DNA from 2 places in the Streptomyces sp. NPDC028289 genome. Region 2 is predicted to be linked to the other one. Evidence: riboswitches for the same ligand, from Rfam matches in the RefSeq annotation. Region 2 holds a riboswitch; the other holds the start of a gene.
What was found. Region 2 has a riboswitch for glycine ahead of gcvP (aminomethyl-transferring glycine dehydrogenase). Riboswitches for the same ligand answer to the same signal wherever they lie in the genome.

Region 1: it holds a riboswitch for glycine, as region 2 does, so the genes downstream of both, gcvT (glycine cleavage system aminomethyltransferase GcvT) here and gcvP (aminomethyl-transferring glycine dehydrogenase) in region 2, are expected to answer to the same signal.

The regions. Positions count from the first base shown of each region.
Region 1 is NZ_JBVHTI010000014.1:89,077-95,981, forward strand. It holds gene ACZ4UV_RS48240 (ABC transporter substrate-binding protein) at 1-319, opposite strand, end outside; gene ACZ4UV_RS48245 (ABC transporter permease) at 378-1,376, opposite strand; gene ACZ4UV_RS48250 (enhanced serine sensitivity protein SseB C-terminal domain-containing protein) at 1,733-2,530, opposite strand; gene ACZ4UV_RS48255 (enhanced serine sensitivity protein SseB) at 2,681-3,472, opposite strand; gene ACZ4UV_RS48260 (AAA family ATPase) at 3,554-4,228, opposite strand; glycine riboswitch at 4,411-4,508, shown strand; glycine riboswitch at 4,509-4,618, shown strand; gene gcvT (glycine cleavage system aminomethyltransferase GcvT) at 4,667-5,794, shown strand; gene gcvH (glycine cleavage system protein GcvH) at 5,918-6,295, shown strand; gene glyA (serine hydroxymethyltransferase) at 6,335-6,905, shown strand, end outside.
Region 2 is NZ_JBVHTI010000008.1:7,004-13,908, forward strand. It holds gene ftsR (transcriptional regulator FtsR) at 1-424, shown strand, start outside; gene ACZ4UV_RS36690 (bifunctional nuclease family protein) at 516-989, shown strand; gene ACZ4UV_RS36695 (MerR family transcriptional regulator) at 1,287-1,931, shown strand; gene ACZ4UV_RS36700 (DNA polymerase IV) at 2,005-3,369, shown strand; gene ACZ4UV_RS36705 (PRC-barrel domain-containing protein) at 3,543-3,923, opposite strand; glycine riboswitch at 4,038-4,131, shown strand; gene gcvP (aminomethyl-transferring glycine dehydrogenase) at 4,309-6,905, shown strand, end outside.

The DNA.
Region 1 (6,905 bases), on a different contig from region 2:
GGTCCGGGACCAGGGTGTTGCCCTTGGAACCGGGGCCGGGCTCGAACGTCATCAGCGGGCGGGCGTACAGCCGGCTGAAGTTGTACATGTAGGCGTAGTACGTGTTACCGGGGTCGAACGAGTCCGGGACGTCGGACAGCTCGTAGGTGACCGTCCCGCCCTTCTTGTCGGACGCGTTGACGACACCCTTGGTAGCCGCGTTGGCCGCGGCGGAGCTGCCGCCGTTGCCGTCCTTGTTGTCATCGGCCTTGCTGCACCCTGCAACCAGCAGGGTGGCGGAGCCGATGGCCGCGATCGCGGCCAGCGCTGACCTTCGCATGATGGGCGGGTTCCCCTCCATTGTCGGAAACTTTTCGGGCTCTCGGTGACAGCAGGCGTCAGCGGCTGCGCGGGTCGAGAGCGTCGCGGAGACCGTCACCGAGCAGGTTGAACGCCAGCACGGTCACGAAGATGGCAAGGCCGGGCACGATCATGTACTCGGGATCGACCTGGTAGTACGTCACCGCTTCGCGGAGCATGCCGCCCCAGGACGCCTGCGGGGGCTGGATGCCGACGCCGAGGAAGCTGAGGGACGCCTCGAAGAGGATGTTGGTCGGGATCAGCAGCGTCGAGTAGACGATGATCGGGCCGACCAGGTTGGGCATCAGCTCCCGGAACAGGATGTACGGGCCCTTGGCGCCCATGCCGCGGGAGGCGTCGACGAACTCACGCTCCCGCAGGGCGAGGGTCTGGCCGCGCACGATCCGGCCCAGGTAGGGCCAGTTGAAGAAGCCGATGACGAATATGAGCACGCTCAGGTGCAGCGGCAGTCCGTTCAGGCCGAACGCGCCGCCCTGGAGGGTGGCGGAGATGGCGATGGCGAACAGCAGGAGGGGGAAGGCCAGGAAGGTGTCCATCAGCCGGCTGATGACCGAGTCGACCCGGCCGCCGTAGTAGCCCGCGACGACGCCCATGATCGCGCCGATCACGTTGGACAGGATCGTCGAGCCGAAGGCGACGACCAGCGACACCCAGGAGCCCTCCAGGATGCGGGTGGCGATGTCGCGGCCGAACTTCGGATCCACGCCCAGCGGGTGATCGAGGCTCATGCCGCCCCAGCCGCCGTTGGGCAGCGAGGTGTTGGCGTCGATCAGCTCCTGGTGGAAGGCGTTGGGGTCGAGACCGAACAGGGCCTGGATGGGGCGGGCGAGGATCGCGACGAGAATCAGCAGAACGACAACGATGCCGCCGGCCACGGCGACCCTGTCCTTCTTGAACCGGGTCCAGGCGATCTGTCCGAGGGAACGACCCTCGATCTGCCCCTTACCGGCACCCTCCAGCACAGCCTCCGGCTGTGCCTCGGCTGCCGCCCCGGTGGTCTCGATCGGTGCGGTCACGGTGAGCGACCCCTCTCGCCGGCGGTGACCGGCCTACGCCAGCCGCGGATTGCGGCTTTGTCGACTTGCTCGATCATGAGGTTTAAACCGACCTCATGTCTGACTGGCGAGTCTTCAGCGTCGTCGCGATCACCCGCCAGATCTGGCGAAGAAAGTATGCGCAACCGTGATGCAGTCCGAGGGATTCCGTTATCCGAACAGTGGGTAACGCCCCTCGGACACGGGTCAGTTGGGACAGAACGCCGAATCCGGCCGGAACGGAGCGTTCCGGCGTCATCTACGCGCGGAGAAATGTGTTCGTTACGTAAATCTTGTGAACCCCCTCGGTCGACCCGAGGGGAGAGCGCCCCGTCGCGTCAGTAACCGCCCTGGGCCGGTGGATACCCGTACCCCGTCGCCGGCGCCGGCGGCAGCGCCGCGTGGGCTTCGCGGTCGTAGAACGGCCGTGCCGTCGCCCGCATCCACATCACGACCGGGTCGTACTCGTCGGTCATCGCGACCGTCGACACCGGCAGCCCGTCCGGCACCGCCCCGATCGACTGCTGCATCATCCCCCGCACCGAGTCCACGGCCGGCGGCGAGGTGTCGTACACGTCCAGGCCGATCGCGAGGTACGGCGCCCCGAGGGCCGGCTGCACCCAGGCGCGGCGCAGGGAGCGCACCGCGGGGGTGCGGTGGGCGTTCTGCGTGAGCAGGGCGTAGAACTGCGGGATCTCGATGGCCGGTTCGGTGAGCCGGAGCGGGCCGGCCGGCTGGCGGTCCAGGCCGGTGGCGATGCGGCGCAGGTCCAGCCAGGGGATGCCGACGCCGCCGCCCGGTGCGTGCGGGTTGAGCCAGAGGCCGAAGTGGTCGGGGTAGAGGGTGCGGGCCACGTCGATGCCGTCGACCACCTCGTACGAGCGGTTCCAGCCGCTCGCGGAGAGTTCCTGGGCCGAGGTCACACAGGGGGCGTAGCCGTGGCCCTCGACCTCCATGTTCCCGTACTGGGCGTCGGGGGAGCCGGCCTGGCCGTGCCAGAGGAGCATCCAGATCTGGCCGGAGGAGGGCGTGGCGAGGGCGCGGAGGAGTGCCTCGTAGGCGTCGTAGCGCCCGGGGGTTACCTGGCGCAGCATGTGCTCGACCTGTCCGGTCGCCGCGGTGCCGCTGGCGCTCACGTGTTACCGCCCCTTCATCTGGTGCCCCGCGTTTGGAGACAGCTTATGCGCCCAGGGGGCGGGGGCCGATTGTCCGTGCGCGGGTGCGGCTTCGTGGTGGCTGGTCGCGCAGTTCCCCGCGCCCCTTGGTTGGCTGCCCTGAGGGCGTTTCTAGTGGCCGTATTGATAGAAGGGACGCACGTTCTCCCGCATCCAGTGGCCGACCGGGTCGTCCGCCACGTCGAGCAGGACCAGGTTCACCGGCCACCTCACCGGCACCCGGCCCAGTGCCTTGCCCAGGGCCTCCAGGGGCAGGGCGCGCACGTCGCCCTCCCACTGGGAGAGTTCGACGCCCACGAACATCACCGGGTCCGCAGTCTCGACCGCGGCGAGGCAGCGGCGGGCCGAGGCGACGACGCCGATCGCCGCGAACTCCGCCGACGCCGCGGCCAGGAAGTCCATCGGGTCGTCCTGCCAGTCCGGTTCGAAGAGGCGGACCCGGCCGCCGGAGGCGGGGCCGTCCAGTTCGGTACGGCCGGTCCGGCAGAGCTGGGCGACCGCCTCCGGCGGCAGCGGGACCCCGACGACTCCCCCGGGGTTCACGGCGATGCCGACCTGCGGGGGCAGCCCGCGGGCGAACTCGACCGCCGGGGCGATCGTGTACGACAGATGGGAGCCGGCCACCAGGCGGAACTGCTCCTCGGAGCTGAAGACCGGCACGTACACCTGGCCCGCGATCTCCGTCGTGGGCAGGTCCAGCGGGCCGCTGTGCGGGCCGCCGCCCTCGGGCAGCGGGATCCACAGGAAACTCCGGCCCAGTACCTCGATGAGCCGGCCCGCCGCCGCGGGCACGCCGAGGGAGGCCGACAGGACCTCCTCCAGTTCGTTGCCGGGCCACCCGCCGTGCGGGTGGGGGTGCGCCTGTGCCGGGAAGTCCGCGGGAATGTCCGCCGGGAAGTCCATCTGCCTACCGCCTGCTGGAAACCACTGGTGAGGCTGGAAAGGCTAGCGGGTGACACCGACAAAGCCACCCCACCAGCCGATTCAGGCCGCGAAGGCGATCCGGCGCAGTACGTCCGCCGCGTCCCGGTCGAGGAGGACCGCCGAACCGACGCCCTCGGGCAGCCTCCCCTTCTCCGCCGCGCGCAGCAGCCGCCCGGCCGCCCGGCGGTGGCGCAGGAAGGCGTACCGGGAGACGCCCCGGCCGCGTTCGCGCTGGCCGTCCAGTGCCGTGCCCGGCGTGACGTCGAGGAGCAGCAGGTGCAGGGTGCCGCCGCGGCGGCGGGCCTCCCGGGCCAGCCAGTCGCGCACCCAGGCCTGGGTCCCGCAGTCGTGCACGACCACGCCCTCGCCGGTGCCGAGGGCCCGACGCAGCCCGGCGTAGTGGGCGATGCGGACCAGCGGGCGGTAGACGGCGTACGGCAGGAGGCGGGCCAGGCGGGAGTCCCAGCGGTCGCGGGTGTCCTGGGAGTCGATACGGATGCCCTGGACGGTGCGGTGCATCAGGGTGGACTTGCCGCTGCCGGGCAGCCCCGTGACCACGACCAGGTCACGGGGGCCGAAGAGCAGGCCGTGCGGGCTGTGCCCGGCGCGATCGCGCAGGTCGCGGACGACCGGTGCGGGGAGCTCGCCGCACCGCTCGCGGGCCGGGGCCGCCGGCTGCCGGGGCACGGCGATGCCCGTCGTCGTCGCGTATGCCGTGGTCCTTGTCACCGTGATCGTCCTCCCTGGGGGTTCAGGAAAGGTTCTCCCCACTTAACGTAAAGAGAAGGTAATCACGGCGTCTCGCGGTTCCGTTCGCGTACTGCCACAGGCCCGTCACAGAACGGAGGGCCAGGTCCGGCCTGCCACGGCCCCGGGCGGCGTGCAATGATGTCCGCGCCAACTGCATACCGGCCGCTTGAATCCGCGCGGGAGAGTCCCCAGCCGTCTTCGCTGGGGCGCCGAAGGAGCAAGTCCCTCCCTTGAATCTCTCAGGCCCCGTTACCGCGCGGGCGAGGCACATCTGAAAAGCGGGCCGCTGTGTCAGTGGCTCCACCCAAGGTGCAAGTCGTGGTCACATCCGTGGTCAGGGCGAACCTCTCAGGTTCCGATGACAGATGGGGAGGACAGCCCTCGCCTGTCATGCCCTTGGGACCTCCGGGAGACGACCGACCGATGAGCAGTACCGATTCCGCCGCACCCCGCCGTACCGCGCTCGATGCCCTGCACCGCTCGCTCGGCGCGACCATGACCGACTTCGCCGGCTGGGACATGCCCCTGCGCTACGGCTCCGAGCGCGACGAGCACGTCGCCGTACGGACCAGGGCCGGGCTCTTCGACCTCTCCCACATGGGCGAGATCACCGTGACCGGCCCCCAGGCCGCCGCCCTGCTGAACCACGCCCTGGTCGGCAACATCGCCTCCGTCGGCGTGGGCCGGGCCCGCTACACCATGATCTGCCGGGCCGACGGCGGCATCCTGGACGACCTGATCGTCTACCGGCTGGCCGAGGCCGAGTACATGGTCGTCGCCAACGCCTCCAACGCCCAGGTCGTCCTCGACGCGCTCGTGGAACGCTCCGCCGGCTTCGAGGCCGAGGTCCGCGACGACCGGGACGCGTACGCGCTGATCGCCGTCCAGGGCCCGGAGTCCCCGGGCATCCTCGCCTCCCTCACCGACGCCGACCTGGACGGGCTGAAGTACTACGCCGGGCTGCCCGGCACCGTCGCCGGCGTCCCGGCGCTGATCGCACGCACCGGCTACACCGGCGAGGACGGCTTCGAGCTGTTCGTGAAGCCGGAGCACGCGGTGGAGCTGTGGCAGGCGCTGACCAAGGCGGGTTCCGCGGTGGGCCTGGTGCCGTGCGGTCTCTCCTGCCGGGACACGCTGCGGCTGGAGGCGGGCATGCCGCTGTACGGGCATGAGCTCACCACCTCGCTCACCCCTTTCGACGCCGGGCTCGGCCGGGTGGTGAAGTTCGAGAAGGAGGGCGACTTCGTGGGGCGCGCGGCGCTCGCCGAGGCCGCCGCCCGAGCGGAGCAGAAGCCGCCGCGGGTGCTCGTCGGCCTGGTCGCCGAAGGCCGCCGGGTGCCCCGCGCCGGATACCCGGTGGTCGCCGGCGGCGAGGTGATCGGCGAGGTCACCTCGGGCGCCCCCTCCCCCACCCTGGGCAAGCCGATCGCCATGGCGTACGTCGACGCCGCGCACTCGGCGCCGGGCACGGCAGGCGTCGGCGTGGACATCCGGGGCAGTCACGAGCCGTACGAAGTCGTGCCGCTGCCGTTCTACAAGCGCCGGAAGTGATCACCCCAACCGGCGTCGGCAACAGCCACCGGGCGTGACCTGGCGCACATCGCCGCTGGTCACGCGCGTTCCCAGCAGTCCCCCATTCACCAGCACTCCCCCGCGTACAGGAGAATTCAGGCCATGAGCAACCCCCAGCAGCTGCGTTACAGCAAGGAGCACGAGTGGCTGACGGCCGCCGAGGACGGCGTGGCGACGGTCGGCATCACGGAGCACGCGGCCAACGCGCTCGGTGACGTCGTCTTCGTCCAGCTCCCGGCGGTCGGCGACACGGTGACCGCGGGTGAGTCCTGCGGCGAGCTGGAGTCGACCAAGTCGGTGTCCGACCTGTACGCGCCGGTCACCGGTGAGATCACCGCGGTCAACGAGGACGTCGTCGACGACCCGTCCCTGGTGAACTCGGCCCCCTTCGAGGGCGGCTGGCTGTTCAAGGTGCGCGTCACGGACGAGCCGGACGACCTGCTCTCCGCCGACGAGTACACCGCCTTCACCGCCGGCTGAGAGCCGCCGCAGACCCCGGCCTAGGAGTCGTAGAAACAGATGTCCGTTCTGAACACGCCCCTGCACGAGCTCGACCCCGAGGTAGCCGCCGCGGTCGACGCCGAGCTGGCGCGCCAGCAGTCCACCCTGGAGATGATCGCCTCGGAGAACTTCGCTCCGCTGGCGGTCATGGAGGCGCAGGGCTCGGTCCTCACCAACAAGTACGCCGAGGGCTACCCGGGCCGCCGCTACTACGGCGGCTGCGAGCACGTCGACGTCACCGAGCAGATCGCCATCGACCGGGTGAAGGAGCTGTTCGGCGCCGAGTACGCCAACGTGCAGCCGCACTCCGGTGCCTCCGCCAACCAGGCGGCCCTGTTCGCGCTGGCCCAGCCCGGCGACACCATCCTGGGCCTGGACCTCGCCCACGGCGGCCACCTGACCCACGGCATGCGGCTGAACTTCTCCGGCAAGCAGTTCGACGTGGTCGCCTACCACGTCGACGACTCCGGTCTGGTCGACATGGCCGAGGTGGAGCGGCTCGCCAAGGAGCACCGCCCGAAGGTGATCATCGCAGGCTGGTCGGCGTACCCGCGGCAGCTGGACTTCGCGGAGTTCCGCCGGATCGCCG
Region 2 (6,905 bases):
GCTGGGGCGGCAGCGGGACGGTGAGGCCGTGCCGGTGGTCTCCGAGGCGCCCACGGTGGCGCGGATCGGCCGGGACGAGCTGCTCGCGGCCGCCGACATCGACGAGAACTGCCTCGCGGAGTGGGAGTCGTACGGGCTGATCGCTCCGCTGGAGGACGGCGTGTACGACGCCGAAACGGTCACTGTGGCCTCTCTCGTGGCCGAGCTGGGCCGGTTCGGGATCGAGCCACGCCATCTGCGGGCGATGAAGGCCGCCGCCGACCGGGAGGCGGGCCTGGTGGACCAGGTGGTGGCGCCGCTCAAGCGCCACCGCAACCCGCAGACCAGGGCCCATGCGGAGGCCCGTACGAAGGAGCTGGCGGCGCTCACGGTGAAACTGCATGCCGCGCTGATGCAGACGGCGCTGGGGGTGCGGCTGCCGTGAGTACCACGACAGGACCCGGGCGGAGGCCGGATCGGGCGCGCGTTCCCGGCCCGACTACCCAAACGTCCCGGGCACGGCCTAGGGTTGCTGTGTGAACGAGCTCGATGTCGTAGGTGTCCGGGTGGAAATGCCCTCCAACCAACCGATCGTGCTCCTGCGCGAAGTGGGAGGCGACCGTTACCTCCCCATCTGGATCGGGCCGGGGGAGGCAACGGCGATCGCGTTCGCCCAGCAGGGCATGGCGCCTGCCAGGCCGCTGACGCACGACCTGTTCAAGGACGTGCTGGAGGCCGTCGGCCAGGAGCTCACCGAAGTGCGCATCACGGACCTGCGTGAGGGCGTCTTCTACGCGGAGCTGGTCTTCGCCAGCGGGGTCGAGGTGAGCGCCCGTCCGTCCGACGCCATAGCGCTGGCGCTGCGCACCGGAACGCCGATCTACGGCAGTGACACGGTGCTGGACGACGCGGGCATCGCGATCCCGGACGAGCAGGAGGACGAGGTGGAGAAGTTCCGCGAGTTCCTCGACCAGATCTCGCCCGAGGACTTCGGCACCAGCAGCCAGTGAGGGACCGGATCGGCCCGTCATCCACCAGGAGGTCGGTGACCGGGCCGGTTCGTGACAGAAGGCCCGTGACGGGCCGGTTCGGGGCTGGTCACAGCCGAAACTCATGGGCAATTGCCAGCGGCCATTGAGAGCGTCCTACGGCCTCCCGCCAGAGCATTCGGCTAGCCTTTCCCCGCGGTGGGGCACGGGAAACCACTCCTAGGGTGATTATCACTCGGCGTGCCGAGTGTGGCGATCGTTGACGCACCCCTGGTGACTGCCTACCGTCGAGAAGGCAGGTCAAGGACGGAGGTCGGCGTGAGAAGCAGCGGCGACGGTATGGCTGGGGGTGCCCCCGGACGCGGTTTCGGGGAGAGCGGTCCGTCCCCGCTTCACAGCAGCATTGCCGGTCACGCCCCGCAGCGGCCGACCGCAGTGCCGAGCGGCGGAGGGGCGGCGTCCATGGCCACCGAGGAGATCGGCTACCGCGGGCCCACGGCCTGCGCGGCGGCCGGCATCACCTACCGGCAGCTCGACTACTGGGCCCGCACCGGCCTGGTCGAGCCCAGCGTGCGGCCCGCCTACGGGTCGGGCACCCAGCGTCTCTACAGCTTCCGGGACGTCGTCGTCCTGAAGATCGTCAAGCGGTTCCTGGACACCGGGGTCTCACTCCAGAACATCCGCACCGCCGTCCAGCACCTGAGGGAACGCGGTTTCCGCGATCTGGAGCGCATGACCCTGATGAGCGACGGTGCCACGGTCTACGAGTGCACCTCGCCCGACGAGGTGCACGCCCTGCTCCAGGGCGGTCAGGGCATCTTCGGGATCGCGGTCGGCGTGGTGTGGCGGGACGTGGAAAGCGCTCTCTCCCAGCTGCACGGCGAGCGCGTCGACACCGGGGAGACGCTCGTCGGCCACAACCCGGCCGACGAACTGGCGCGGCGGCGCAACCGCGCGGTCTGAAGGCCTCATGTGACGCCCCGGCACGGGAAACCGTGCCGGGGCATTGTCAGTGGTGTGGTGCAGCATCGGAGATGTGAGAAACGCGCCCACGATCCTGCATCTCGACATGGATGCCTTCTTCGCCTCGGTGGAGCAGGCGTCCAAGCCGAGCCTGCGCGGGAAGGCCGTGGTCGTGGGCGGGCTCGGACCGCGCGGTGTGGTGGCCACCGCGTCGTACGAGGCCCGGGTCTTCGGGGTGCACTCCGCGATGCCGATGGGGCAGGCGCGGCGGCTGGCGCCGAACGCCGCGTATCTGGTGCCGCGCTTCGGGCTGTACCGGTCGATCAGCGAGCAGGTGATGGGGCTGCTGCGGGGGCTCTCCCCGCTGGTGGAGCCGCTCAGCCTGGACGAGGCCTTCGTGGATCTGGAGGCCGGTGGGGTGGCCTGGGACGCCACGTCGGCGCGGCTGGTCGGGGAGAGGCTGCGCGCCGACATACGGGCCGCCACGGGGCTCTCCGGGTCCGTCGGGCTCGCCGCCTCCAAGATGCTCGCGAAGATCGCCTCCGAACAGGCCAAGCCGGACGGACTGGTGCTGATCGAGCCGGGCACGGAGCGGGCGATGCTCGGGCCGATGACGGTGCGGACCCTGCCGGGGGTGGGGCCGGCGACGGGGGACCATCTGCGGCGGGCCGGGATCACCACGGTCGACGAGATCGCCGAGGCGGGGGAGGACGAGCTGGTACGGCTGCTCGGCAAGGCGCACGGGCACGCGCTGTACGCGATGGCGCTCGCGCACGACGAGCGGCCCGTGGTGGCCGAACGGGAGACGAAGTCGGTGTCGGTCGAGGACACCTACGACGTGGACATCCACGACCGGCTGCGGGTGGGCCTGGAGGTGCAGCGGCTGGCCGACCGGTGCGTGCGGCGGCTGCGGGGGGCCGGGCTGTCCGGGCGGACCATCGTGCTGAAGGTGCGGCGGTACGACTTCTCGACGCTCACCCGGTCCGAGACGCTCAGAGGGCCGACCGACGACCCGACGGTGGTGCGGGAGGCGGCCGCGCGGTTGCTGGACTCGGTGGACACGACGGGGGGCGTGCGGTTGCTGGGGGTGGGGGTGTCGGGGCTGGCCGACTACACGCAGGAGGACCTGTTCGCGCAGGCGGCGGCAGGGGAGGGGGCGGCGGAGTTCGCGGCGGAGGAGGACGTGGCGGAGCCGGTCGCTGAGGAGCAGGTGGTTGCCGAGCGGCGGTGGCCCGCGGGGCACGACGTGCGGCATGCCGAGTACGGGCACGGATGGGTGCAGGGGAGCGGGCTCGGGCGGGTGACGGTGCGGTTCGAGACGCCGGGGTCCATGGGGCCGGGGAGAGTGCGGACGTTCCGGGTCGAGGACCCTGAGCTGGAGCCGGCGGAGCCGCTGCCGTTGGCACCGGGGGTTTCGGCGGACGGCGTGCGTACGTGACCGTGGGTCGGCGCTGGGGGGCTCACCGGCGCTGGCAGGGTGGCGCTGCGCCCACCCGTGCCGCCCCAGCGGCACGACTGCCCGCGGCTGAAGAAACCTGAAGGGGCGCGGGGAACTGCGCGATCAGCCCTCACCGGCCCGCGGCCAAACCACGACCGTACCCGGCGTCGGCGTCACGCCCCCGCGTCCTCCGTCCCCGCCAGCTTGCCGAAGTCGTGGTCCGGATGGTCGTGGGGCGGGGGAGCCGTGTCCAGGCCGTAGTGGTGGTAGAGCTGGAGTTCCTGTTCCGGGGAGAGGTGGCGGCCCACGCCGAAGTCGGGGGCGTCTTTGATCAGGGCGCGGTCGAAGGGGACCTGCAGGGTGCCCTCGACCAGTTCGCTGGGCTCCAGGGGCACGAAGGCGTCCCGGGAGAACAGGCCGGTGCGTATGGCCGCCCACTCCGGCACGCCCGTCGCGTCGTCGAGGTACACCTCGTCGATCGTGCCGATCTTCGTGCCGTTGCGGTCGAACGCCTTGCGGCCGATCAGGTTGCGCGGATCGATGTCGGTCTGCACGGGCCCTCCACTTGGTCGCAACTCATCCGTAAGCACTACAAAAGAGCACATTGAAGGAGGCGGCCACTCGAAGACTCCGGTGTTGCCCCCGCTGGTAGGCTGGCAGGCGGCTGCTGACCCCGTGCGGGAGAGTCCTCCGGGAAACCGGAGGCGCCGAAGGAGCAAATCCTCCCCGGAATCTCTCAGGCTCACGTACCGCACGGACGAGGTCACTCTGGAAAGCAGGGCGGATGCCGACGGTGTCCGCTCTCACCGACGGTGAAAGCCGGTGGTCCACAAGGGCGCACCGGCGAAGCTCTCAGGTCAGATGACAGAGGGGGAGGCCGTCGGGGTACCCGTGCCGGGGTACCCCTCGAAGGTCGCGTCAGACCAGGAGGCCTCCGCAATGACCGCCCAGCGCATTCCGCTCTCCGAGCTTGAGCAGGGTATTCCCTTCGAGCAGCGCCATATCGGCCCCGACCACGAGGCTCGGGCCAAGATGCTCGCCCAGGTCGGGTACGGCTCGCTCGACGACCTGACCGCGGCCGCCGTGCCGGACGTGATCAAGAACGCCGACCGGCTCGAGCTGCCGGCCGCCCGGACCGAGGCCGAGGTGCTGGCCGAGCTGCGGTCGCTGGCCGACCGTAACCAGGTGCTCGACTCGATGATCGGCCTGGGGTACTACGGGACCTTCACGCCGCCCGTGATCCTGCGCAACGTGATGGAGAACCCCGCCTGGTACACGGCCTACACGCCGTACCAGCCGGAGATCTCCCAGGGCCGGCTGGAAGCGCTGCTGAACTTCCAGACCGTGGTCGCCGACCTCACCGGGCTGCCCACCTCCGGTGCCTCGCTGCTCGACGAGGGCACGGCCGCCGCCGAGGCCATGGCCCTGTCGCTGCGCATGGGCAAGAACAAGAAGGGCGTCTTCGTCGTCGACGCGGACGCGCTGCCGCAGACCATCGCCGTGATCCGGACCCGGGCCGAGCCGACGGGCGTGGAGGTCGTGGTCGCCGACCTCCACGACGGTATTCCGGCTGACCTCGCCGGGCGTGAGATCAACGGGGTCCTCGTCCAGTACCCCGGTGCCTCCGGTGCCGTACGCGACATCAAGGCCGTCGTCGAGCAGGCGCACGCAGTGGGCGCGCTCGTCACCGTCGCCGCCGACCTGCTCGCGCTGACCCTGCTGACCTCGCCGGGCGAGCTCGGGGCCGACATCGCCGTCGGCACCACCCAGCGGTTCGGTGTGCCGATGGGCTTCGGCGGGCCGCACGCCGGTTACATGGCGGTCCGGGAGAAGTTCGCGCGCAGCCTGCCCGGACGGCTCGTGGGCGTCTCCGTGGACGCCGACGGGAACAAGGCTTACCGGCTGGCGCTGCAGACCCGCGAGCAGCACATCCGGCGGGAGAAGGCCACCAGCAACATCTGCACCGCGCAGGTGCTGCTCGCCGTGATGGCCGGTATGTACGCCGTCTACCACGGTTCCGAGGGGCTCAAGGCCATCGCGCAGCGGACGCACCGCTACGCCACGATCCTCGCCGCGGGACTCACGGCCGGCGGTGTCGAGATCGTGCACGGCGCCTACTTCGACACCCTCACCGCGCGCGTGCCCGGCAAGGCCGCCGAGATCGTCGCCGCCGCCCGCCAGGGCGGTGTCAACCTGCGGCTCGTCGACTCCGACCACGTCTCCATGGCCTGCGACGAGACCACCACCCGCGCCCAGCTGGGCGCCGTGTGGACGGCCTTCGGCGTCGAGGGCGACGTCGAGGCGCTGGACGCCGTCACTGAGGACACGCTGCCCGAGGCGCTGCTGCGCACCGACGGCTACCTCGCCCACCCCGTCTTCCGGCAGCACCGCTCCGAGACCGCGATGCTCCGCTACCTGCGCAGGCTCGCCGACCGGGACTACGCGCTGGACCGCGGCATGATCCCGCTGGGCTCCTGCACCATGAAGCTCAACGCGACCACCGAGATGGAACCGGTCACCTGGTCCGAGTTCGGCCAGCTGCACCCGTTCGCGCCCGCCGAGCAGGCGCAGGGCTACCTGACCCTCATCCGGGAGCTGGAGGAGCGGCTCGCCGAGGTCACCGGGTACGACAAGGTGTCGCTGCAGCCCAACGCCGGATCGCAGGGCGAGTTCGCCGGGCTGCTCGCCGTACGCGCGTACCACCGCGCCAACGGCGACGCACAGCGGACCGTCTGCCTGATCCCGTCCTCCGCGCACGGCACCAACGCCGCCAGCGCCGTCATGGCGGGCATGAAGGTCGTCGTCGTGAAGACCGCCGAGGACGGCGAGATCGACGTCGAGGACCTGCGGGCGAAGATCGAACAGCACCGTGACGAGCTCGCGGTCCTGATGATCACCTATCCCTCCACGCACGGGGTGTTCGAGGAGCACGTCGCGGACATCTGCGCGCAGGTGCACGAGGCCGGCGGACAGGTGTACGTCGACGGCGCCAACCTCAACGCCCTGGTCGGACTGGCCAAGCCCGGGCACTTCGGCGGGGACGTCTCCCACCTCAACCTGCACAAGACCTTCTGCATCCCGCACGGCGGCGGCGGTCCGGGCGTCGGTCCGGTGGCCGTACGGGCCCACCTGGCGCCGTACCTGCCGAACCACCCGCTCCAGCCCGCCGCCGGGCCGGAGACCGGCGTCGGGCCGATCTCGGCCGCGCCGTGGGGATCCGCGGGGATCCTGCCGATCTCGTGGGCGTACGTCCGGCTCATGGGCGGCGAGGGGCTGAAGCGGGCCACGCAGGTGGCCGTGCTCAGCGCCAACTACGTCGCCAAGCGGCTGGAGCCGCACTACCCCGTGCTCTACACCGGGCCCGGCGGGCTGGTCGCGCACGAGTGCATCATCGACCTGCGGCCGCTGACCAAGGCGACCGGAGTGAGCGTCGACGACGTCGCGAAGCGGCTCATCGACTACGGCTTCCACGCGCCGACGATGTCCTTCCCGGTGGCCGGCACGCTGATGATCGAGCCGACCGAGTCCGAGGACCT